DNA from 3 places in the Pseudomonas sp. HP_08 genome. Region 3 is predicted to be linked to each of the others. Evidence: predicted binding sites of a transcription regulator. Region 3 holds the regulator's gene; each other region holds the start of a gene.
What was found. The regulator sigma-54, encoded in region 3, starts transcription at its own class of promoters, with help from an activator protein. The targets are predictions, from matches to a motif close to ANTGGCATNNANNTTGCTNT.

Region 1 (7,778 bases), on a different contig from region 3:
GAGGGCGTGGGACTGGCGACAGCATTGCGGGTGGAAAACGTCTTCCCGCCGGTGCTGATTCACCTGATCGCCAGTGGCGAGAAAACCGGCGCACTGCCGCCGATGCTGGAGCGTGCGGCGCAAACCCTGTCTCGCGATATCGAGCGACGGGCCATGGGCATGACCGCCTTGCTTGAGCCGTTGATGATCGTGGTGATGGGCGCGGTGGTGCTGGTGATCGTCATGGCGGTGCTGCTGCCGATCATCGAGATCAACCAACTGGTGCAATGACCGACAAAAAAGCCTTCGTCACCGAAGGCTTTCTTTACGACGATGACAGCGCTGAATCAGATCTTGCCGGCGCCGGCCTTGGCGGTGACGTCAGCTTTCACTTTGTCGGCATTGAGCGGGGTGTAGCTGTACGGCGGGGTCCAGCCGATGCTCGAACTCCAGGTGCAGGTCAGTGCAGTGCCATTGAGCGTCGAGCCCGAGTCGCGGTAAACGCTTCCACCGTAATCGCCAGCGATCTTGGTGCAACCGCTGATGCCCGAGATTTCGAAGGCGTTCTTCTCGGAGAAAATCTTCGAGCTCTTGCCAACGCCGTGGGCGTAGCTGAACGGATAAACGCTGTGGCTGGCGCTGCCCACATGATAGTTGTTGTACAGATGCACCTGGCCGAAGCGCACGCGCGGGGCACGGGCAGAAATATTTTCGAACAGCGAGTTGTGGATCGTGACCTTCAGCTTGCCGTCATCGGTGGTACGGCTGTCGCTGGAGCCGATAAGGTTGTTCTTCTCGTGGGACTTGAATGCCGTGTACGAGATGGTGACGTAGTTGGCGCCATTCTTGACGTCCAGCGCACCGTCGTGATGCTGCTTGGGACGGCCATTGGCGGTGCCGTTCTGGTCATCGGTGCGACGGCCATCGGTGAAGGTGACATGGTCGACCCACACGTTGTTGGCGCCCTCGATGGTCAGGCCGTCGTACTCGGAGTTCCAGTTGCCCGCGCTGCCATCGTTCGCGTCCCAGATCGGCTCAGGGTCCCACGGGTTTTCGATGGTGAGATTGCGGATGATCACGTCGTTTTCTTTGGCGTAAAAGAAACCTTCGCGAATTTCGGCATTGCTGGTGATGCCCACAATGGTGGTCTTGCCAGGAATGTCCAGGCGACCGCGGGCCTTCATGTCGGCGGTCTTGGTGTAAGCCTTGCCTTCGCTGACATCAATGACGCCGCTGATCTTGATGATGCGCCCGTTAGTGCCGACAGACGCTTTCAGCGCTGTTTTCAACTCGGCAGCGTTTTTAACGGTGTAGATATTATTTGCAGCGGCTTTGGAGCCACCTTTGGTACCGCCGTTCTGGGTGGCCCAGCCGGTTGTAGCGACATCCAGTGCGATATCGGCCTGTGCACCAAAGCTTGCGAACAGCAAAGAAGCAACTACAGCACTCGCCAGTTTGTTGGCAGTAAAAATTGAAGGTTTAGTCATGAATAATCAGATCCTTGATTAACTTGAGTTTTTTTAACGCACACATGACTGCGCGTTCTCGAGCGGACGTCCTTATCACTTGTGCAGCGAATAACGTCCGCTGCGGGCGGGATAGTAACATGGCTTTTGAATTGTTGTCGTACAACTAATTGAGCCGCGATAAAGATTATTTTTACACCGTGTCCCGGACTACTCGGCCAGCCCTCTACGCGCCGAACGGCGGGCCATGCAGGACCACCTGATGTTGTACGAAAGGCTAGGGGCGCTGCACTTTGTGGCGGTTTTTTTACGGCTGCTCCAACGAAAAATCCTATAACTTTTAAATGGTTAAATTTCTTTATAAGCCATTCGTTAATAGCGGACTTTTTTGACTGTTTTTTGGCGGGCTATCCGGGTCGCAGCGCGAAGGCTTGATCCACCAGGCTGTTATTTCGCAAGTTGTGGAATGACGTGAGGTGGCCCTTGTAAAGTCAGCAGCAAAAGAAAACCCCGCCAGGCAGTGCCTGGCGGGGTTCGGTCTTGTAGCTACCGCGACTGCTTACAGCGCCATATCGGTCGCTGCATTGCTCTCACGTGGCTTGGCCGGAGTCGCCGGAGCTGCCGGTGCGACTGCTGGAGCAGCCGAGCCGTTGACGGCTGGCGGCGTTGGCAGTTGCAGGATCTCGGCGGTGTAGGCCCACTCTTTGGCGACAGCTTCAGGGCTGTCGTTCAGCTTGGTGCCGTAGCTAGGCACGATCTGGTGCAGCTTTTCCTGCCAGGCTGGCGTGGCAACCTTGTCTTTGAAGACCTTTTCCAGAACGCTCAGCATGATCGGTGCAGCGGTCGAAGCGCCTGGGGATGCGCCCAGCAGGCCGGCGATGCTGCCGTCCTTGGAAGCAACGATCTCGGTGCCCAGTTTCAGCACGCCGCCCTTGTCTTCGTCACGCTTGATGATCTGCACGCGCTGGCCGGCTTGCCACAGACGCCAGTCTTCTTTCTTGGCGTTCGGGAAGTACTCGCGCAGGGCTTCCAGACGATCGTCGTCGTCCAGCATGACTTGACCGGCGAGGTATTCGATCAGCGGGTATTCACGCACGCCGACACGGGTCATTGGCCACACGTTGTGTGTGTTGGTGCTGGTCAGCAGGTCGAAGTACGAACCGTTCTTCAGGAACTTGGTCGAGAAGGTCGCGAACGGGCCAAACAGAATGACGCGCTTGCCGTCGAGCACGCGGGTGTCCAGGTGCGGAACCGACATCGGTGGCGCGCCAACCGAAGCCTTGCCGTAGGCCTTGGCCAGGTGAGCATCGGCAATCGCCGGGTTATCGGTCACCAGGAAAGAACCACCCACCGGGAAGCCTGCGTATTCCTTGGCTTCAGGAATGCCCGAGGCTTGCAGCAGGTGCAGGGCACCGCCGCCAGCGCCGATGAACACGAACTTGGCGTCGGTGGAGGTTTCGGTGCCGTCCTTGAGGTTCTTGTAGGTCACGCGCCAGCCGCCGTCGGCGTTGCGCTTGATCTCTTCGACTTCGCTGGACAGCTTGAGGTCGAACTGCTCTTTGGTCTTGAGATGGCCGACGAACTGGCGGGTGATCTCGCCGAAGTTCATGTCGGTGCCGATAGGGCTCCAGGTGGCGGCGATCTTCTGCTTCGGATCACGGCCGTCCATCATCAGTGGAACCCACTGTTTGATCTGCGCCGGGTCTTCGGAGTACTGCATGCCGCTGAACAGAGGGCTGGCCTTGAGCGCCTCATAGCGTTTTTGCAGGAACTGAATGTTCTCGTCGCCCCACACGAAGCTCATGTGCGGTGTGTAGTTGATGAACGAACGCGGGTCTTTGAGCACGCCGTTCTTGACCTGCCAGGCCCAGAACTGACGGGAGATCTGGAACGACTCGTTGATCTCGATCGCCTTGGAGATGTCGATCTTGCCGTCTTTGCCTTCCGGGGTGTAGTTCAGTTCGGCGAGGGCCGAGTGACCGGTACCGGCGTTGTTCCAGCCGTTGGAGCTCTCTTCGGCCACAGCGTCCAGACGCTCGACCATTTCGATCGACCAGCTTGGCTCCAGCTCGTTGAGCCAGACACCCAGGGTTGAACTCATGATGCCGCCGCCGATAAGCAGTACATCAACTTTTTTGGCTTCAGCGGCATGGACAGGCATGAAACCCACTGTCAGCGCCAAGCCCAGCAAGGCCTTGTTCACTTTATTAAGCATGTTGTAATTCCTAGGATTAACGCCATCCCTCCTGCCATTCTTGACTGCGACCGGCCTGGAGACGGGCATTGACTACCGCGTTTTCCAGGGCTGCTCTTCAGTAAGGCTGGAGAGGCGACTCACCAGATCGAAAAAGATCGACCTCATTATTATGTCCCTCCCGTGCTGATCTCTTATTAGTTGTTGGCTTCAGCGACTTCGATGACACTTTTGTGCTCAGGCTCGTCTGGCGTCGTGGCGCCAGGGGCAAGCCTTTTTACTCACACCCATCAGTCGGATCACAAATCGGTGGATATCACAGTGCCGGACCGGGCTGGCCCGGCAGCGACCTGTCTGCCCAAAAAGGCAGATGCGGTGTGACCTGAACGATTCAGCCGGGCATTTTAGACGAAAATGTCAGGTAAAAGACCTCCAATTGCAGGGGTCCTGGCACAATACCCATTATCGATAAACAAAATGCCCTGTCGTTGGGGGACGCCGGGCTTAGTCCTGCAAGCCGGAAGGATGGCTATTTTCCAACGCGGCGACTTTTGCTTCCAGCGCTTCCAGACGAGCGCGCGTGCGGGCGAGCACGGCCATCTGGCTGTCGAACTCTTCACGACTGACCAGATCGAGCTTGCTGAAGGCGCTTTGCAGCAAAATCTTGAATTGTGCTTCGAACTCACCGCGTGGCAGCGGGGTATCGCCGCTGAACAGGCGCGAGGCGTGATCGCTCAGGGCATCGAGGAGGGCTTTGGGGGCAAGCATGATGGTTTCCCGGTATCTGATGCGCGGCAGTGTAGCACGGTGCGTTTTTTCTCTGGTTTCACGCACACTTATCGCGCATGCAGGCGTGCACGCATGCACTGTTATTGTGCGTCCCGCGCGCCCGAATTCGGCCTGAATGCCGCAGGCGCCGAGCAATGGCTTGATTTCAATGAAAATTACCGAGCTGGCAAGCTTTCTGCTTAGACCCTTGTGACCCATGCACTGATGCAGTCGCTGTGACGAAGGCAGTGCGGCAGGCGGAGCAGGAAAGTATTTCGCCAGATACAGTTATCTGAACTCGGTCGGCGTCTGAATGAGGCGCGCGATACGTTACAAAGCCAGACACTGCGCTTAGACTTGAGACGGGTTTGTTTTCCTGGGGCAAGTCCACCAATTCGGGAGAAAGTTTCATGAAACTAGTCACTGCAATCATCAAGCCGTTCAAGTTGGATGACGTGCGCGAATCGTTGTCCGAGATCGGCGTGCAGGGCATCACTGTCACGGAAGTCAAAGGCTTCGGGCGTCAGAAGGGTCACACTGAGCTGTATCGCGGTGCTGAATACGTAGTCGACTTTCTTCCTAAAGTGAAGATTGACGTCGCCATCGATGACAAGGATCTGGATCGGGTCATCGAAGCAATCACCAAGGCTGCCAACACCGGCAAGATCGGCGATGGCAAGATTTTCGTAGTCAATCTGGAACAGGCTATCCGCATCCGTACCGGCGAAACCGATACCGACGCTATCTAAGCCGTCAAACCCAACGCCCCAGGAGAAACAATATGACTCTGCGTCAATTCGCAGGGCTAGGAGCCCTGTTGTCCCTCGCTTTACCTGGTCTGGCCCTGGCGGCTGAACCTGCTGCAGAACCTGTGCTGAACTCCGGCGATACTGCATGGATGTTGACGGCCACCGCACTGGTTCTATTCATGACTATTCCTGGCCTGGCGCTGTTCTACGGCGGCATGGTCCGCTCCAAGAACATCCTGTCGGTGATGATGCAATGCTTTGCAATCACCGGCCTGATCAGCATCCTGTGGGTGGTTTACGGCTACAGCCTGGCGTTCGATGCCACCGGCATGGAAGAGGGCGTGGTCAACTTCAGCTCCTTCGTCGGCGGCTTCCAGAAAGCCTTCCTGGCAGGTGTTACACCTTCGAGCCTGACCGGTGCTGCGGCACTGTTCCCGGAAGCTGTGTTCATCACCTTCCAGATGACCTTCGCGATCATTACGCCGGCGCTGATCGTCGGTGCGTTCGCCGAGCGCATGAAATTCTCCGCCATGCTGATCTTCATGGCCATCTGGTTCACCCTGGTCTACGCACCGATTGCCCACATGGTCTGGGGCGGTGTCGGCGGCCTGCTGTGGGACTGGGGCGTACTGGACTTCGCGGGCGGCACCGTGGTGCACATCAACGCAGGTGTTGCAGGCCTGGTGGCGTGCCTGGTGCTGGGCAAGCGTAAAGGCTACCCGACCACCCCGATGGCCCCGCACAACCTGGGTTACACCCTGATCGGCGCGGCCATGCTCTGGATCGGCTGGTTCGGCTTCAACGCAGGTTCTGCTGCGGCCGCCAACGGCACCGCCGGCATGGCGATGCTGGTCACCCAGATCGCAACCGCCGCTGCTGCGCTGGGCTGGATGTTCGCCGAGTGGCTGACCCACGGCAAACCAAGCGCACTGGGCATCGCCTCGGGTGTGGTTGCCGGCCTGGTTGCCATCACTCCGGCTGCCGGTACAGCAGGCCCGATGGGCGCGCTGGTCATCGGTCTGGTATCGGGCGTGGTCTGCTTCTTCTGCGCCACCAGCCTCAAGCGCAAGCTGGGCTATGACGACTCGCTGGATGCCTTCGGCGTACACGGCGTCGGCGGTATCGTCGGTGCAATCCTGACTGGCGTCTTCGCAGCCCCTGCTCTGGGCGGCTTCGGCACCGTGACCGACATCGGTACTCAGGTCTGGGTACAGTTCAAGGGCGTGGCGTTCACCGTTGTGTACACCGCCATCGTGACCTACATCATCCTGAAAGTTCTGGATGTGGTCATCGGCCTGCGCGTCAACGAAGAGGAAGAGGCCGTTGGCCTGGACCTGGCGCAACACAACGAGCGTGGCTACAACCTGTAAGCGCTTCGAAAAAAAGTGCCCGGTTCTCCGGGCATTTTTTTGCCTGTTTTTCAGGGATCAACTCAAGATTTGCGCTGTCATTGAATAACCATCGGCGAGTGATAGCACTCGTTTGATAGCGTGCTGGCGGCCGTTGCATCGGCCTCTGGCATGACGCAGGACAAAGGCGCTTTATCGGGTGCTTTGCTTTTTTCTCAGGCGCGTTAGAATGCGCGCCGAACGTGCGGAGAACGCCATGTGGCAGCAATCCGGAATAACCCTGCGGGCCAGGCCCCGCGGGTTTCATCTGGTCACCGATGAGATAGTGACAGGCCTGCCCGAGCTGTCCGGTTGTCGTATCGGGTTGCTGCACCTGTGGCTGCAACACACCTCGGCTTCGTTGACGGTCAACGAGAATGCCGACCCGGCGGTACGTCGTGATTTCGAGCGTTTTTTCAACCGGCTGGTGCCCCAGGGCGTGGCCGGACATGAACACAACGACGAAGGTCCCGATGACTTGCCGGCGCACTTCAAGGCCAGTCTGCTGGGCTGCCAGGTGGTTTTGCCGGTCTCGGCCGGTCGTCTGGCGCTGGGTACATGGCAAGGTGTCTATCTCGGCGAGCATCGGGATCATGGGGGTGCTCGCCGCCTCCTGGCCACCCTTCAGGGTGAATGGGATTAACCGCTGGTTTCAGCGGCTGCTGTGTCTTGAAGCGGCTCGATTTTCAGAGCGGCTGAGCTATAACTAATTCTGCTTTCGCAAGTCATGAGGTTGAACATGAGCGACGACGACAACGATAACGATGATCTGGTAGACGATCTGGAAGGCGAAGAAGAGGGCGAGGAGCTTAGTGCAGCTCCGGAAGATGACGCCCCTGATTCCGATGACGGTGAAGCGGCGGTAACGCCTGCCAAGGGCAAGTCCAAGGCCGCTGTCTCGGTTGATGAGTTGCCCAGTATCGAGGCCAAGCAAAAGGATCGCGATGCGCTGGCTCGCGCCATGGAAGAGTTCCTCTCTCGTGGCGGCCGGGTACAGGAAGTGGAGGCCAACGTGGTCGCCGATCCGCCCAAGAAGCCTGACAACAAGTACGGCAGCCGTCCTATCTGACGGTTGCATGAACGTGTAGGAAAAAGCCCGCTGTTGCGGGCTTTTTTCTGGCTGCGATCCGGGCTGCGATCTGGCAGCGCGCCGGTGTGCCGATCAGGCCCAGCGGGCCAGCACCTCGGGCAATTGCGACAGGTTATGGATCTCGGCGTCAGGCCGGTTGTCGGC
Region 2 (7,778 bases), on a different contig from region 3:
CTTGCCGTTTTGTTCGTTGAGCGCCTGGCACTCGGCAATGAGGGTGGCCAGTTCTTCACCGGCTTCGAGCAATTGCGGGCCTACCGACGACTGGCTGGCCAGTGTTTCCAGACCTTGGCGGTTGGTGGGCAGGCCGAGGCTGGCAAGCACCTGGCTGCGCCGGCGGCCGTGCTGTTCGAGCTGGATCACCAGCGCCTGTTTCTGCGCCAGAATCCGCTCCATCTCGGTCATGTCGCGGCCATGCAGCACCAGCGACTCGCCCTGCAGCAATTCGAGCAGTTGGCGGGTCGGGGCCATGTCGTCAGTAATCATCTGCAGCAAAGTAGTGTCTTGCATCGCATGCTCTGGTTTTCAAGCGTCCAGAAAGTCCCGCGCGATACTTAGCGCGCGGCTTCGAAGCCGAGCAGCTTACTGGCTACACGGTTGCTGTCCACCACATAACTGCCATCTGCAATCGCCTGCTTGAGCTCGGCAACGCGGGAGCTGTTGACGGTTGGCAGATCAGCCAGCTTGTCGGTGATCTTCTGCAACTGTTGAGCCTCACTGCTCAGGTGTACGGATTCGCCGGCATTCTTCACGTCGGCTGTCGTTGGCAGGCTGTCGGTCTTGCCGGTTTCCCTGGCGCCGTTTGTGCGCGAAGTGCTGCCTACGGACTGTGAGTTACTAAGTCGACTGAAATCGATGGGCATGATTGAAAACCTCTGGGTGTTTTGGACGCTTGCCTTGTTTTCGGCCACCCAATGAAAAACTTTAGGCGCAATGTGACAAAGCCTGGGCAACAGGCAATGCGCGCCCGGATATGCGTTGCAGTCTAGAAAAAACCGGCGCTGCATACCAGCTTCAATCGATGAAAATGCCCTTTACATGGCCACTTCCACTTGCCCTGGCCCCGTCACATTGGCCTTGATCACCCGCTTGGAGTTGAGGTTTCGCACCCGTATCTGTTCGTTAAGGCCGCCATCGGACAGCGCCTCGCCCGGCATGCGTACGGCAAGGCTTGCGCTGCGCGCGACGATCACCACCTGATCGCCTTTGCGGATCATCGCCGGCTGTTCCATGAACGTCGGCGAAAGCACCTGGTCGACGACCGCTGGTCGGACAAGCTTTTGCCCGATCGCCAGATCCATCGAGGGCAAAAAACCCATGCCCAGTGCGCCGATGTCCCGCTCGCGTACGGCAATGTCTTCCTCGGTAATGACGGTGTCGCGCTTGAGCGGTCGCGTGGCAACCACCACATTGCGAAACAGCTGCACCTGCGCCGGAACGTAGACCGTCCAGGGCGATGAGCCTTCGCAGCGCACCTTTACCGTGACCCGGCCTACCGGGCGCTGGCTTTCCAGTGTGGCTGTCAAATCCTTGTCGCAAAACGCCATGCGCATGCGCGGGTCCAGTTGCCGGACCTGAATCTGGTGGCGGCCTTCGATCTGGCTGCTCGCCAAATACTCTTGTACGGTGTACTCAAGAAACCCCTCGGTGACGCCGATAAGCTGTTCAGGCCGTGTGAAATTCTCGGCGCGGCCGGGAGTTGCACTGCAAAAAAGGCACAGCATGACGATTGCACCCAGCCATTGGCGGGTTTCTAATGCGGCGTGTCGAAAAATTGTCGTCTTGGCAGTCATGGCGTACAAATAGCAAGGCTCGTGCCGCTTGCCGCATCTGGCAAGTGGTGAACGATGGTTGAGTCAAGGGGGTCAGGGCATGGCAGGTGTAATGGATTCGGTGAACCAGCGTACACAGCTGGTTGGTCAGAATCGCCTGGAGCTGTTGCTGTTTCGCCTGCAAGGCAAGCAGCTCTACGGGATTAACGTATTCAAGGTCAAAGAAGTACTGCAATGCCCAAAACTCACCATCATGCCCAAATCGAGCAGGATCGTGCGTGGCGTGGCAAACATTCGTGGCGGCACGATCCCGATTCTGGATCTGGCCATGGCCACCGGTTCCTCCGGGATGATTGCGCTGGAAAATACCTTCGTCATCATCACTGAGTACAACACCAAGGTTCAGGGTTTTCTGGTGCATTCGGTCGAACGCATCGTCAACATGAACTGGGAAGAGATCCATCCGCCACCCAAGGGTACCGGCCGCGATCACTACCTGACCGCGGTGACCCGGGTTGACAATCAGTTGGTGGAAATCATCGACGTCGAGAAGATCCTGGCTGAAGTGGCGCCGATTGCCGAGGCTGTATCGGTCGGCGTGGTGGATGAAGAAACCCATCACAAGGCGGTTTCGTTGCGGGTGTTGACCGTCGACGACTCGTCGGTGGCGCGTAAGCAGGTCAGTCGTTGCCTGGAAACGGTCGGCGTTGAAGTGGTTGCTCTCAATGATGGTCGTCAGGCGCTGGATTACCTGCTGGCGATGATCGCCGAGGGTAAAAAGCCCGAGGAGGAATTCCTCATGATGATCTCCGACATTGAAATGCCGGAGATGGATGGCTATACCTTGACGGCAGCCATACGCAATGACCCGCGTATGAACAAGATGCACATCACCTTGCATACCTCGTTGTCGGGGGTGTTCAACCAGGCGATGGTCAAGAAGGTCGGTGCCGACGATTTCCTCGCGAAATTCCGGCCTGACGATCTGGCAGCGCGCGTCGTTGCGCGGATCAAGGCGGCAGACCACAGCTAGGGTAATCACCCTGCACGTTCACATGATTTGAGAGGCGGTACCTTTGTCTACGGGTAATTTGGATTTTGAACAGTTCCGGGTCTTTCTGGAAAAAGCCTGTGGCATCCTGCTGGGTGAAAACAAGCAGTATCTGGTGTCCAGCCGCCTCAACAAGCTGATGGAACAGCAGGGCATCAAGAGCCTGGGCGAGTTGGTGTCACGTATTCAATCCCAGCCGCGCAGTGGTTTGCGCGAGCAGGTGGTCGATGCGATGACCACCAACGAAACCTTGTGGTTTCGCGATACCTATCCCTTCGAGGTGCTGAAAAACAAGGTGCTGCCCGAGCAGATCAAGGCCAGCCCAGGTCAGCGCCTGCGCATCTGGTCGGCGGCCTGTTCGTCCGGCCAGGAACCGTACTCGCTGTCGATGTCGATCGATGAGTTCGAGCGCAGCAACCCCGGGCAACTCAAGACCGGGGTGCAGATTGTTGCCACGGATTTGTCGAGCCTGATGCTCAACAACTGCAAGACCGGCGAGTACGACAGCCTGGCCATCGGCCGCGGCCTGTCGCCGGAGCGCTTGCAGCGCTATTTCGACACCAAGGCACCGGGTCGCTGGGCCGTGAAGGCGCCGATCAAGAGCCGTGTCGAGTTTCGCTCGTTCAACCTGCTCGACAGCTACGCGAGCCTGGGCAAGTTCGACATCGTGTTTTGCCGCAACGTGTTGATCTACTTCTCCGCCGAGGTGAAGAAAGACATCCTGCTGCGCATTCACAGCGTGCTCAAGCCCGGCGGTTACCTGTTTCTGGGGGCTTCGGAGGCGCTCAACGGTTTGCCGGATCATTACCAGATGGTCCAGTGCAGTCCGGGAATCATCTATAAGGCCAAGTAAACCTCTTGTGGAGCGCGCTTGCCGGAATGCCGGGCCACCATGACCGGGTGCGCTAGCGCCCGCAAAATTGATGAGTCGGCGAAAATTTACGACTGCTAACGCAGTCGGTCGCGGGCAGGCGCGCTCCTACAAGTCTGGCAAAAAAACGACACTCCTCTTGCCGCCGCTGCTCCTTCAGCGGAAATCCCTTGCCGCTTTTCTGGCATCCCTGCCGCACTCGCCCGGCAAAACCCCTGCAAACATTGGCTTCCAAAACATGGCATGCCGATTGCTTTGTCTGTGATACGTACATCAGGTCAACCGGTAAAGGTTTCCCGACATGAGCATCAACTTCGATAAAGCACTGGGTATCCATGAAAAGGCCTTGAACTTCCGGGCTCAGCGGGCAGAGGTGTTGGCCAATAACATCTCCAACGCCGATACCCCGGGCTACAAGGCGCGCGACCTGGATTTCTCTGCGGTGCTGGCCGCCGAGACCGAAAAGGTCAATAGCAAGGGCCAGTTCGCCATGAACACCACCAACGGTCGTCATATCGAAGCTCAGGCCGCCGGCAGCGACACCGAGGGCGTGCTGTTGTATCGCACCCCGTCGGCACCTTCGCTGGACCAGAACACCGTCGACTCGCAAGTGGAGCAGGCCAGTTACGCCCAGAACTCCATGTCTTTCCAGGCCAGCTTCACGCTGCTCAATAGCAAGTTCAAAGGGCTGGTAGCAGCCCTGCGCGGAGAGTGATTCATGTCGCTATCGAATGTCTTCAACATTGCCGGCAGCGCCATGAGTGCCCAGACCACGCGTCTGAACACCACTGCCAGTAACATTGCCAACGCTGAAACCGTGTCCTCGAGCATGGACCAGACCTATCGCGCCCGTCATCCGGTGTTCGCCACCGTCCTTGAAGGTCAGCAGTCGATCGGTGGCGGTTCGTTGTTCCAGGACCAGGGTCAGGCCGGGCAGGGCGTACAGGTCTCGGGCATCATCGAGGACACCTCCAACCTCGAAGCCCGTTACGAGCCCAATCATCCTTCTGCCGATGGCAACGGGTATGTCTATTACCCCAACGTCAATGTCGTGGAAGAAATGGCTGACATGATCTCTGCCAGTCGGTCGTTCCAGACCAACGTCGAAATCATGAACACCGCCAAGACCATGATGCAGAAGGTTCTGACCCTGGGTCAGTAATGAGGGCGTGAACCATGGCTGTTGAAAACGATGTATCGGCGAACTTTGTCAATTCGCTGCAAAACCCGACCAAGACCAAGACTGACGACGGCACCAGCGCGCTGGGCAAGGACGCGTTCCTGCAGCTGCTCGTCACCCAGATGAAGAACCAGAACCCTCTGGACCCTCAGGACAATACCCAGTTCGTGGCCCAGCTGGCGCAGTTCAGCAGCCTTGAAAGCATGCAGAACCTGACCAGCACGGTTGATTCGATTGCCACCATCTACAAGTCGTCGCAGGCCTTGCAGGCCTCTTCGCTGGTGGGGCGTTCGGTGATCGTCGATACCAGCAGCGTGTATGTCGATGCAGGCAAGGGCCTGACCGGTTCGATTGTTGTGCCGGCGACCACCACCAGCACGACCCTGAGTGTCTACGATGCCAACGGCACGCTGGCCGACACCGTCGACCTGGGCGGCCTGAGTGCCGGCACCCAGAGCTTTACCTGGGACGGCATCAAGGAAGACGGCACGGCGGCGGCTGCTGGCACCTACACCTTCAAGGTCAATGGTTCGATCAGCGGCACCAATACAGCGCTCGGCACTTACCTGCCGGCCACAGTCAACAGCGTGACCACAGCCACCACTGGCGGCGACATGACCCTGAATCTGGCAGGTGGCAGCAGCATCGCCCTGTCCAAAGTACAGACCATCGGATTGTAAGAGCCGGGCAGACGGCGAGGAGTTGTAAATGTCTTTCAATATCGGCCTTAGTGGTCTCTTTGCAGCCAACAAGAATCTCGACGTCACCGGCAACAACATTGCCAACGTCGCTACCACTGGTTTCAAGTCGTCGCGTGTCGAATTCCGCGACCAGTATGCCCAGTCGATCCGCGCCACCTCCGGCGGCGCCAGCGCCGGCACCGGCGTGGCCGTCGGTGCCGTTTCGCAACAGTTCACCCAAGGCAGCATGTCGACCGGTACCGGCAACAGCCTGGACATGGCAATCAATGGCAGCGGCTTCTTCATGCTGACCGACAACGGCGAGAAGGTGTATACCCGCGCCGGCGCGTTCCATACCGACCGTGAAGGCTACATCGTCAACAGTGAAGGCATGAACCTGCAAGGCTACAACGTTGATGCCAACGGTAGCCTGGCAGTCGGCACCCTGAGCGACATGCGTATCGACACCTCCAACCTGGTGCCTTCCACTACGTCGCAGATCACCAATACGGCGAACCTGAATTCCTCGACGACCGTGCCTACGTTGACGACTTTCGACGCGACCGACACCAAATCGTACAACTTCAAGTACGACACCCCGATCTATGACAGCCAGGGCAATGAGCACAAGCTGGAAAACTACTTCGTCAAGACCGGCGTCAACACCTGGTCCATGCACAGCCTGATCGATGGTCGCAGTATCAACGACCCGACCACGGCTACGGCGACTGAAACCCAGCTGACCTTCGATTCCAGCGGCAACCTGATCACCTCGGGCACCGGTGCTCCGGTGACCTCAGGCGCTGTGACCCTCAATGCCGACGGCACGTTGCAGGTCAATGGCTGGGTTCCTGGCGCACAGACCGGTACCGGCACCGCTGCGGCCTGGGCTGCCAACGGCGCCGCAGGTTCCGCCACCGGCATGAAGCTGGACATGACCGGCGTGAAACAGACTGCGGCGGCTTCCGGCCTGATCAGCCAGACCCAGAACGGTTATGCCACCGGTCAAGTCAGCTCGTTGAGCGTCGACCCGAGCGGCAGCCTGTTCGCCACCTACACCAATGGCCAGTCGAAAGTCATCGGCCAATTGTCGCTGACCAACTTTGCCAACGTGCAGGGCCTGGAATCGACAGGCGGCACCAACTGGCGCGAAACCTACGCGTCGGGTGTGCCGGTCACGGGCGCACCGCAAACCGGTACCTTGGGTAATATCACCGGTCAGGCACTGGAAGAGTCCAACGTCGACCTGACCTCGGAACTGGTTGAGCTGATCAAGGCGCAAAGCAACTATCAGGCGAACGCCAAGACCATTTCGACCCAGAGCACCATCCTGCAGACCACCATCCAGATGTAATGTCTGTTTGATGAACCTGAAAAAGCCCCTGTTTACAGGGGCTTTTTCATGCGCGGTCATAAAAGAATGTGACGCTGTCCTGCTATTGAAAGGCTCAGGACCGTTCCTACTGTTAACTGTGGAAATTCCCACTTTCGTTGCTGCGAGACTTCAAGTCTCTTAATCAACGGCCGCGCCAGGCGGCTCAGGAGTTTCCATGACATTCAATGTTGCCATGAGTGGGCTGCGCGCGGCCCATAAACGCCTTGAGGTGGCCGGTAATAATATCGCCAATGTTGGCACGGTCGGCTTCAAGTCTTCGCGGGCCGAGTTCTCGGCCTTGTATTCGGCGGCGCAATTGGGCGGTGGCGGTAATACCGCAGGTGATGGTGTTCGCCTGGCCAATATCGCGCAGAACTTCAACTCCGGTGTTGCGATGACCAGTGCCGGCGCGCCGCTGGATATGCGCATTCAGGGCAATGGTTTTTTTGTGGTCAGCGAACAGGGCTCACTGGCTTATACCCGTGCCGGCGCCTTTCACAAGGATGCCGGAGACTTTATCGTCGACAGTGATGGCAATCGCTTGCAGGGCTATGGCGCGGATGCTCAAGGCGCCATCGTCAATGGCGTGCGCAGCGACCTGAAGATCGACACGTCGATCATGCAGCCCACGCCCAGCAGCGCGCTCAGGCAGACCATGAATCTGGGTGCGGGTATGCCTTCGCTGGCGGCGCTGCGGGCATTCGATGCCGATGACCCGAGTACCTACACCCGCGTCGTGACCCGTACGATTCGGGATCAGGGCGCCGCTGCGCAGGCGCCGGCCGATCATGAGCTCAAGCAGTATTTCGTCAAGACCGACGCCGATCGCTGGGATGTGTACGTCACTGTTGATGGCCGCAATCCGCTGGACCCGACCGCCAGTGCGCCGTTGCAATGGGCGGTGCGCCGGCACAGTGACGGCAGTGCGGTATTGGCCGGCGGCAATCAGCAGGTCAGCAAGGTGTCCGACACTGAATTTGCCCTCAGTCAGTGGAAGCCGGGCGTGCAGGTCAATGGGCAATG
Region 3 (8,021 bases):
TGCTGCCGGCCTTGCAGCACCTGATTCAGGTCACCGAGCACAAGGCCACCCAAGTGCATCCGTTCGTCAAGACCGGCCGTACCCACTTGATGGACGCCATGCCGGTGCGCCTGAGCCAGGTACTCAATGGCTGGGCGCAACAGATCCGCGCCAACCTGGAAAACCTTCAGGCCCTGCAACCGAGCTTGCAATCGCTGGCTCAGGGCGGCACTGCAGTGGGCACCGGAATCAACGCGCACCCTGAGTTCGCCGCACGCTTCAATGCACAACTGAGCGCCCTGAGCGGTGTGACCTTCACGCCCGGTAAGGATCTGTTTGCCCTGATCGGCTCGCAGGACACCGCGGTGTCGGTCTCCGGCCAGCTCAAGGCTACCGCCGTGTCGCTGATGAAGATCGCCAACGATTTGCGCTGGATGAACTCCGGTCCCCTGGCAGGTCTGGGCGAGATCGAGTTGCAAGCCTTGCAGCCGGGCTCCTCGATCATGCCTGGCAAGGTCAACCCGGTGATCCCGGAAGCCACCGCGATGGTCGCAGCGCAAGTGATCGGCAACGACACCGCAATCACCGTGGCCGGTCAGTCGGGCAACTTCGAGCTGAACGTGATGCTGCCGATCGTGGCCCTGAACCTGCTGGGCAGCATTGAGTTGCTGGCCAACTCCAGCCGCCTGCTGGCCGACAAGGCCATCGCCAGCTTCAAGGTCAACCAGGAAAAACTCCAGGAAGCCTTATCGCGCAACCCGATCCTGGTCACCGCGCTGAACCCGATCATCGGTTATCAGAAGGCCGCCGAAATTGCCAAGAAGGCTTATCAGCAAGGCCGTCCGATCATCGACGTGGCGCTGGAACACACCGACCTGCAACGCAGCCAGCTGGAAGTGTTGCTCAACCCTGAAAAACTGACCGCTGGCGGCATCTGATTCACGCCCGCCATGCCTCTGGAGGTAGCTATGCAGCATTGGAAACGCACTATCGAACAGGCCAATCGCTGTTTCAATCTTGGCGAGTGGGTCGAAGCTCGTGAGTTGTACCTCCAGGCGCTGGCGCTGGCGCAGGTGTTGTTCGAGCGCTGGGCGGACCCGGACGAAGCCGTGGCCGCCTGTGTTATCTCGCATCACAACCTGGCCGATCTACACTTGAGTCTGGGGCAGCCCGAGGAGAGCGCCGAATACCTGTGCGCGATCCATCAACGCTTGCTGCAGGTTCTTCAGGATTCTCGTCTGCCCGATGCTCTGCGCCAGGCGGCGCTGCGCCACAGCAACAAGACGTATGCCGAGTTGCTGAGCTTTATCAGTGAACACGGCGAATATCCACGTACCCACCGACTGCTGAGCAGTAACAGCGAGCACACCCGCACGTCGTTGCAGAACCCCTCAGCTGGCCATTTCCACGGAGTCCATTGAAATGCCTTATAGCCTGCCTGAATTGCCTTACGCCTACGATGCTCTGGAACCGTACGTCGATACGGAAACCATGAAGATCCACCACACCAAGCATCACCAGACCTATATCGACAACCTCAACAAGGCCGTTGCCGGCACCGAATACGAGAGCCTCTCGGTCGAGGCGCTGGTGGCCAAGGTCAAAGAGCTGCCGGAAAACCTGCGTCCTGTCGTCACCAACCACGGTGGCGGTCACGCCAACCACTCGCTGTTCTGGACCATCATGAAGCCTGGCGGCGGTGGTGAGCCGACAGGCGACCTGGCCAAGGCCATCGCGGATGAGCTGGGCGGCTTCGAGGCGTTCAAGACCGCCTTCACCGATGCCGCTGTAAAGCGTTTCGGCAGCGGCTGGGCGTGGCTGAGCGTCACCTCGGAGAAAAAACTGGTGGTTGAGCACAGTGCCAACCAGGACAGCCCGCTGGAGAAAGGCAATACGCCGATCCTCGGTCTGGACGTCTGGGAGCACGCCTACTACCTCAAGTACCAGAACCGCCGTGCCGAATACATCGGTGCGTTCTACAACGTCATCAATTGGGATGAAGTTGCCAAGCGTTATGCCGCTGCGCTGGCCTGATCAACCAGGTGGATAATCCAGGGTATTTTATGCGTTCACCCATACGGTCAGCCCGCAGTGTGCGTATGTTTCGTCTGGCCTTTGGCAGTCTGTTGCTGCTGGCCGGCATGGTCTTGCTGGTGGCTCAGGCGCTGGCCTGGCTTGATCTGGAGCCTTGTGTGTTGCGGGCTCTGGAAGAAGGTGCGACCTGCGCCCTGGGGTTGGCTTCAAGCTGATCGTGTGCGCTACCCGCATTAAAAAAGGGGCTACCTGACAAACAGGGCCCCTTTTTTAGTGCCGGTCAATTCAGGTGGCGCGGTTACTCGCCCTCATCGAACTTGTTGTTGATCAACTCGACCAGGCCATCCAGTGCCTGTTCGGCGCTCTCGCCTTCGGTAGACAGATGAAGCTCGGTGCCTTTGCCGGCAGCGAGCATCATGACGGCCATGATGCTTTTACCGTCGACCAGGCTTTCCGGTGTGCGTCCGACCCGGATCTGGCAGGGAAACTTGCCGGCCACGCCGACAAACTTGGCGGCGGCCCGGGCGTGAAGGCCGAGTTTGTTGATGATGGTGATTTGACGAGCGGGCATCGCAGTTGAAATCCTTCAGCTGAGGTCGCGGTGGCGAACCTGAACGTTCTTGAGTGATTGTTGCAGGACCTTGCCCAGGCGCTCGGTCAGATAGACCGAACGGTGATGTCCGCCGGTGCAGCCGATGGCGATGGTCACGTAGGAGCGGTTGCTGGCGGCAAAGCGTGGCAGCCATTTGTTGAGGTATGTGAAGATGTCCTGAAACATTTCTTCGACGTCAGGCTGGGCTGCCAGGTATTCCATCACCACCGGATCAAGGCCCGAGTGGTCGCGCAGCTCGGGCTTCCAGTAAGGATTGGGCAGGCAACGGACATCGAAGACCAGGTCGGCATCCACCGGCATGCCGCGCTTGAAGCCGAACGACTCGATGAGAAAGGCGGTGCCGGGCTCCGGTCGGTTCAGCAGGCGCAACTTGATGGTGTCACGCAGCTGGTACAGGTTCAGGTGGGTCGTGTTGATCTTGAGGTCGGCCAGATCGATGATCGGCCCCAGCAGCAGGCTCTCGTCACGAATGGCTTCGGCCAGCGAGCGCTGCGCATTGCTGAGTGGGTGACGCCGCCGGGTTTCGGAGAAGCGCTTGAGCAAGGTGGCGTCGTCGGCGTCCAGGTACAACACATCGCACTGGATGTGCCGCGCGCGGACTTCGTCGAGCATTTGCGGGAATCGGGTCAGGTGGCTGGGCATGTTGCGTGCATCGATCGACACGGCCAGCAGCGGTTCTGCCTGCTCGCTATTGAGCAGGGCGCGCTCGGCCAGTTCCGGCAGCAGGCCGGCTGGCAGGTTGTCGACGCAATAGAAGCCGTTGTCTTCCAGAACGTCCAGCGCAGTGCTCTTGCCTGAGCCTGAGCGGCCACTGACGATGATCATGCGCATGCTCAACGGCCTTTGAGTTCTTCCAGTACGGACTGGTAAAGGTCTTCACTGCTTTGCGCGCTGCGCAGGCGTTCGCGCACATCGCTACGGTCAAGCATGCCGGCAATCTGGCTGAGCAGCTTCAGATGCTCGTCGGTGGCCGCTTGCGGTACCAGCAGAACGAACAGCAGGTCGACTGGCGCGCCATCGATGGCATCGAAATCGACCGGTTTCTCAAGGCTCAATACTGCGCTGATAGGCGACTGGCAGGCCTCGAGACGACAGTGGGGAATAGCGATACCGTTACCGAAGCCGGTCGAGCCGAGTTTTTCACGGTTCACGAGCTTTTCGAACACGTCTTGCGCGTCCAGCTCGGGCACTTCGCGGCCGATCAGATCGGCGATCTGCTCCAGCACGCGTTTTTTGCTGCCTCCCGGCACGTTCACGAGGGAACGGCCGGGGGTCAGTATGTTTTCAAGTTGAGTCATGGATTGGTTTGTTAGCGAGCGGTCGCACCCTTGAGGATGCTTTGCTGCTTTTCCTTGTGCTTGAGCAATTGTCTGTCGAGCTTGTCGGTGAGCAGGTCGATGGCCGCGTACATATCGTCATGTTCGGCGTTGGCAACGACCTCCCCACCATGAATATGCAGGGTGGCTTCGATTTTCTGCTTCAGTTTCTCGACCGTCATCGTGACCTGGACGTTGGTAATCTTGTCGAAATGCCCTTCAAGCTTCTTGAGTTTGAGCTCCACATACTCACGAAGGGGCTTGGTCACTTCCAGGTGATGTCCACTGATATTAACTTGCATACAGCTCTCTCCTTTGCCAGTGCATAAGAGGCAGGTCGGTGACCTGCCGCTGGAACGCTGTGGCCTGACACAGGCGGGCGGCGTGAGCTCTGGTGCGCTGCCCTGCAAGTGCCTCGTCCGCTACATCAGCCGCTTGCGCTCGCTGGATGGCGCTATCCCCAGGGATTCGCGGTACTTGGCGACTGTGCGACGGGCGACTTGAATGCCTTGTGCCTCCAGTAAACCAGCGATCTTGCTGTCGCTCAATGGCTTTTTCTGATTTTCCGCGGCGACCAGTTTCTTGATGATTGCGCGGATGGCCGTGGATGAGCATTCACCGCCTTCGGAGGTGCTGACGTGGCTGGAAAAGAAGTATTTCAGTTCGTATATGCCGCGCGGGGTGTGCATGAACTTCTGGGTGGTGACCCGCGAAATGGTCGATTCGTGCATGCCCACCGCTTCGGCGATGTCATGCAATACCAGAGGTTTCATGGCCTCGTCGCCATATTCGAGAAAACCGCGCTGATGCTCGACGATCTGGGTGGCAACCTTCATCAGGGTTTCATTGCGGCTTTGCAGGCTCTTGATGAACCAGCGCGCCTCTTGCAGCTGATTGCGCATGAAGGTGTTGTCGGCACTGGTGTCGGCGCGGCGCACAAAGCCTGCGTATTGCGGGTTGACCCGCAGGCGCGGCACCGCTTCCTGGTTCAGCTCGACCAGCCAGCGCTCGCTGTCCTTGCGCACGATGACGTCGGGCACGACATATTCCGGCTCGCTGGACTCGATCTGTGAGCCAGGGCGCGGGTTGAGGCTCTGGACCAGTTCGATGATCTGGCGCAGATCATCTTCCTTGAGCTTCATGCGCCGCATCAGCTGTGCGTAGTCGCGCCCGCCCAGCAGGTCGATATAGTCGGTGACCAGGCGCTGGGCTTCGCTCAGCCATGGTGTGCTGGCGTGCATCTGCCGCAGTTGCAGCAGCAGGCATTCGCTAAGGGAGCGGGCAGCGATGCCGGCAGGCTCGAATTGCTGGATGCGATGCAGTACGGCCTCGATCTCGTCGAGTTCGATGTCCAGTTCGGGATCGAAGGCTTCAAGCAGCTCTTCCAGCGACTCTTCCAGATAACCCTGGCTATTGATGCAGTCGATCAGGGTGACGGCGATGAGGCGATCGGTGTCGGACATCGGTGCCACATTGAGCTGCCACAGCAGGTGGCTTTGCAGGCTTTCGCCGGCAGAGGTGCGCGTGGTGAAGTCCCACTCGTCGTCGTCACTGCTTGGCAGGCTGCTGGCGCTGGTCTGGTAAATGTCTTCCCAGGCGGTATCGACGGGCAGCTCGTTGGGGATGCGCTCGTTCCATTCGCCGTCTTCAAGGTTGTCCACGGTGGGCGCGGATGATTCCTGATAGGTCGGTTCCTGGGTTTCGCGTTCGCTGTTGGGCTTGTTCTCGACATTGTCCGCCATAGGGTCGGAATTATCGAAGTCGTCGCCTTCTTCCTGGCGTTCAAGCATAGGGTTGGATTCCAGAGCCTCCTGGATCTCCTGTTGCAGGTCCAGGGTCGACAACTGGAGTAAGCGGATAGCCTGTTGCAGCTGCGGTGTCATCGTCAGCTGCTGGCCCATTCTCAAGACTAGCGATGGTTTCATGGCAGAGGCTCAACACCTTCATTCGCCGGCGCACGTGCGCCGTCCACTACAGGGCGCCTGAGCGCCGCCTTTTATAAGCAAGTTATATGCCTGAAATTGAAGCGCTTGCCTAGAGCGCCACGACAAATAATCCGCTGTCAACGGTCATTGTGATGGCTAGAGGCGGAACTCGTGGCCGAGGTAGACCTCTTTCACCAGCTGGTTAGCCAGAATGGTCTCTGAATCGCCTTCAGCGATCAGTTGCCCGTCGTTGACGATGTAGGCGGTTTCGCAGATATCCAGGGTTTCACGGACGTTGTGGTCAGTGATAAGCACGCCAATGCCCTTGGACTTCAGGTGATGAATGATCTGCTTGATGTCGCCGACCGAAATCGGGTCGACCCCGGCAAAGGGTTCGTCCAGCAAGATGAACTTCGGCGCAGTGGCCAGGGCGCGGGCAATTTCCACGCGGCGCCGTTCACCGCCGGACAGGCTCATGCCCAGGCTGTCGCGGATATGGGTGATATGGAATTCCTGCAAGAGGTTTTCCAGCTCTTTGCGGCGCGCGGCGCCGTCGAGCTCCTTGCGGGTTTCGAGGATGGCCATGATGTTGTCGGCCACGGTCAGCTTGCGAAAGATCGAGGCTTCCTGGGGCAGATAGCCGATGCCGGCGCGCGCGCGGCCGTGCATGGGCTGGTGGCTGACATCCAGGTCGTCGATCAGTACACGGCCTTGATCGGCCTGTACCAGGCCGACGATCATGTAGAAGCACGTGGTTTTGCCGGCACCGTTGGGGCCCAGCAAACCGACGATCTGGCCACTGTCGATGGACAGGCTGACATCGCGAACCACCTGGCGGTTCTTGTAACTCTTGGCCAGGTGCTGGGCTTTAAGCGTTGCCATTTACTCGGCCTTCTGCGGCTGTTCGGTTTTCTTTTTCGGCTGGATGACCATGTCGATCCGTGGCCGCGGTGTGGTCACCTGGCTGCCGGTGGCGCGACCCGCGCTGACGATCTGGCGCACGGTGTCGTAGACGATCTTCTCGCCTTCGGAGGTGTTGCCATCGTTGATCACCTTGGCCTTGTCGATCAGGACGATGCGATCTTGTGCCGCGTAGTACTGGATCGTGACCGCGTAGGCCTGAACGATAGGCTTGGTGGTCGAAGGCTTCTGCTCGTAATAGGCCAGGTTGCCGACCGAGGTGAAGACATCGACTTCGCCCTGGGCGTTACGCGTGATGGTCACGGTGTTGCCGGTGATCTTCATCGAGCCCTGGGTGATGATGACATTGCCCTTGTAGGTGGCAATGCCTTTCTTGTCATCGAGCTGCGCGTCGTCTGACTGGATATGAATCGGCTGGTCACGGTCTGTCGGCAGAGCCCAGGCGCTCGCGCTTCCCAGTACTGCGCCCAGGCCGAGCAAGAAAGGAAGAGTTTTAACGAGACTCATACTGTCCTCTTACGTTGGACAGCAGGTCCATCCTGCCGTCGTTCAAATACGCTTTCATCCCTTTGGCCGTAGTGACACCGCCGCCGGCGTCGATTCTAACGGCTTGCTCGGTCTGCGCATATTGCTTCTGTGGGAATACAGTCATTCGACTGCTGGTAATAATAGTCGAACGGTTCTTTTCATCGGTGCGCGCCACGCGAACATTGTCGATCAATTCGACCTGTTCGCCGCCGGGCGACACCTCGCCGCGGCTGCTCTGCACGTGCCACGGAAATGCCGTGCCGCGGTACATCTGCAGGTCCGGTCTGGTCAGCAGGCTGACGTCGGTGGCCTTGACGTGTTCGACCTTGTCGGCGGTCATTTCGTACTGCACCTTGCCGTCGGGCAGGTACTGAACGCTGCGGGCATTGATGGCGTAGTAGTCGATGGCCGTCTCGTCGGGCGTCACGGCGGGTTGCTCCATGAAGCTCTCGGGGCTGACGTTCCAGTAGCCAACGGCCGCCAGCAGGAAAGCCAGCACACCAAGTATCAGGAAAGTCCGAATCTTTTTGCTGAGCATGAGCGATTTCTACAAGTAGGCGGCGTTGGCCGCTTCAAGGTTGCCCTGGGCGTTCAGGATCAGCTCGCAGAACTCGCGCGCTGCGCCTTCGCCGCCCCGGGCGCTGGTCACGCCATGGGCGTGCTGGCGAACAAAGCTGGCCGCATTGGCGACGGCCATGCCCAGGC

Region 1: the regulator sigma-54 is predicted to act here: its motif matches at 4,591-4,610, upstream of glnK (P-II family nitrogen regulator).
Region 2: the regulator sigma-54 is predicted to act here: its motif matches at 3,758-3,777, upstream of flgB (flagellar basal body rod protein FlgB).

What each region holds. Positions count from the first base shown of each region.
Region 1 covers NZ_JBTOQC010000014.1:89,959-97,736, reverse strand. The annotation lists gene gspF (type II secretion system inner membrane protein GspF) at 1-270, shown strand, start outside; gene ACYAS9_RS15170 (pectate lyase family protein) at 327-1,466, opposite strand; gene mqo (malate dehydrogenase (quinone)) at 2,005-3,660, opposite strand; gene ACYAS9_RS15160 (accessory factor UbiK family protein) at 4,144-4,407, opposite strand; gene glnK (P-II family nitrogen regulator) at 4,818-5,156, shown strand; gene ACYAS9_RS15150 (ammonium transporter) at 5,189-6,526, shown strand; gene ACYAS9_RS15145 (secondary thiamine-phosphate synthase enzyme YjbQ) at 6,762-7,187, shown strand; gene sutA (transcriptional regulator SutA) at 7,284-7,613, shown strand; gene ACYAS9_RS15135 (HAD family hydrolase) at 7,707-7,778, opposite strand, start outside.
Region 2 covers NZ_JBTOQC010000004.1:92,602-100,379, forward strand. The annotation lists gene ACYAS9_RS05475 (flagella synthesis protein FlgN) at 1-336, opposite strand, end outside; gene flgM (flagellar biosynthesis anti-sigma factor FlgM) at 381-689, opposite strand; gene flgA (flagellar basal body P-ring formation chaperone FlgA) at 861-1,619, opposite strand; gene ACYAS9_RS05490 (chemotaxis protein CheV) at 1,699-2,631, shown strand; gene cheR (protein-glutamate O-methyltransferase CheR) at 2,675-3,502, shown strand; gene flgB (flagellar basal body rod protein FlgB) at 3,822-4,235, shown strand; gene flgC (flagellar basal body rod protein FlgC) at 4,239-4,682, shown strand; gene ACYAS9_RS05510 (flagellar hook assembly protein FlgD) at 4,697-5,380, shown strand; gene flgE (flagellar hook protein FlgE) at 5,409-6,734, shown strand; gene ACYAS9_RS05520 (flagellar hook protein FlgE) at 6,931-7,778, shown strand, end outside.
Region 3 covers NZ_JBTOQC010000001.1:331,464-339,484, reverse strand. The annotation lists gene ACYAS9_RS01645 (class II fumarate hydratase) at 1-917, shown strand, start outside; gene ACYAS9_RS01640 (hypothetical protein) at 948-1,400, shown strand; gene ACYAS9_RS01635 (superoxide dismutase) at 1,402-2,013, shown strand; partial or broken gene ACYAS9_RS01630 (ZIP family metal transporter) at 2,043-2,219, shown strand; gene ACYAS9_RS01625 (HPr family phosphocarrier protein) at 2,312-2,584, opposite strand; gene rapZ (RNase adapter RapZ) at 2,600-3,457, opposite strand; gene ptsN (PTS IIA-like nitrogen regulatory protein PtsN) at 3,460-3,924, opposite strand; gene hpf (ribosome hibernation-promoting factor, HPF/YfiA family) at 3,936-4,244, opposite strand; gene ACYAS9_RS01605 (RNA polymerase factor sigma-54) at 4,365-5,867, opposite strand; gene lptB (LPS export ABC transporter ATP-binding protein) at 6,024-6,749, opposite strand; gene lptA (lipopolysaccharide transport periplasmic protein LptA) at 6,750-7,295, opposite strand; gene lptC (LPS export ABC transporter periplasmic protein LptC) at 7,282-7,854, opposite strand; gene kdsC (3-deoxy-manno-octulosonate-8-phosphatase KdsC) at 7,864-8,021, opposite strand, start outside.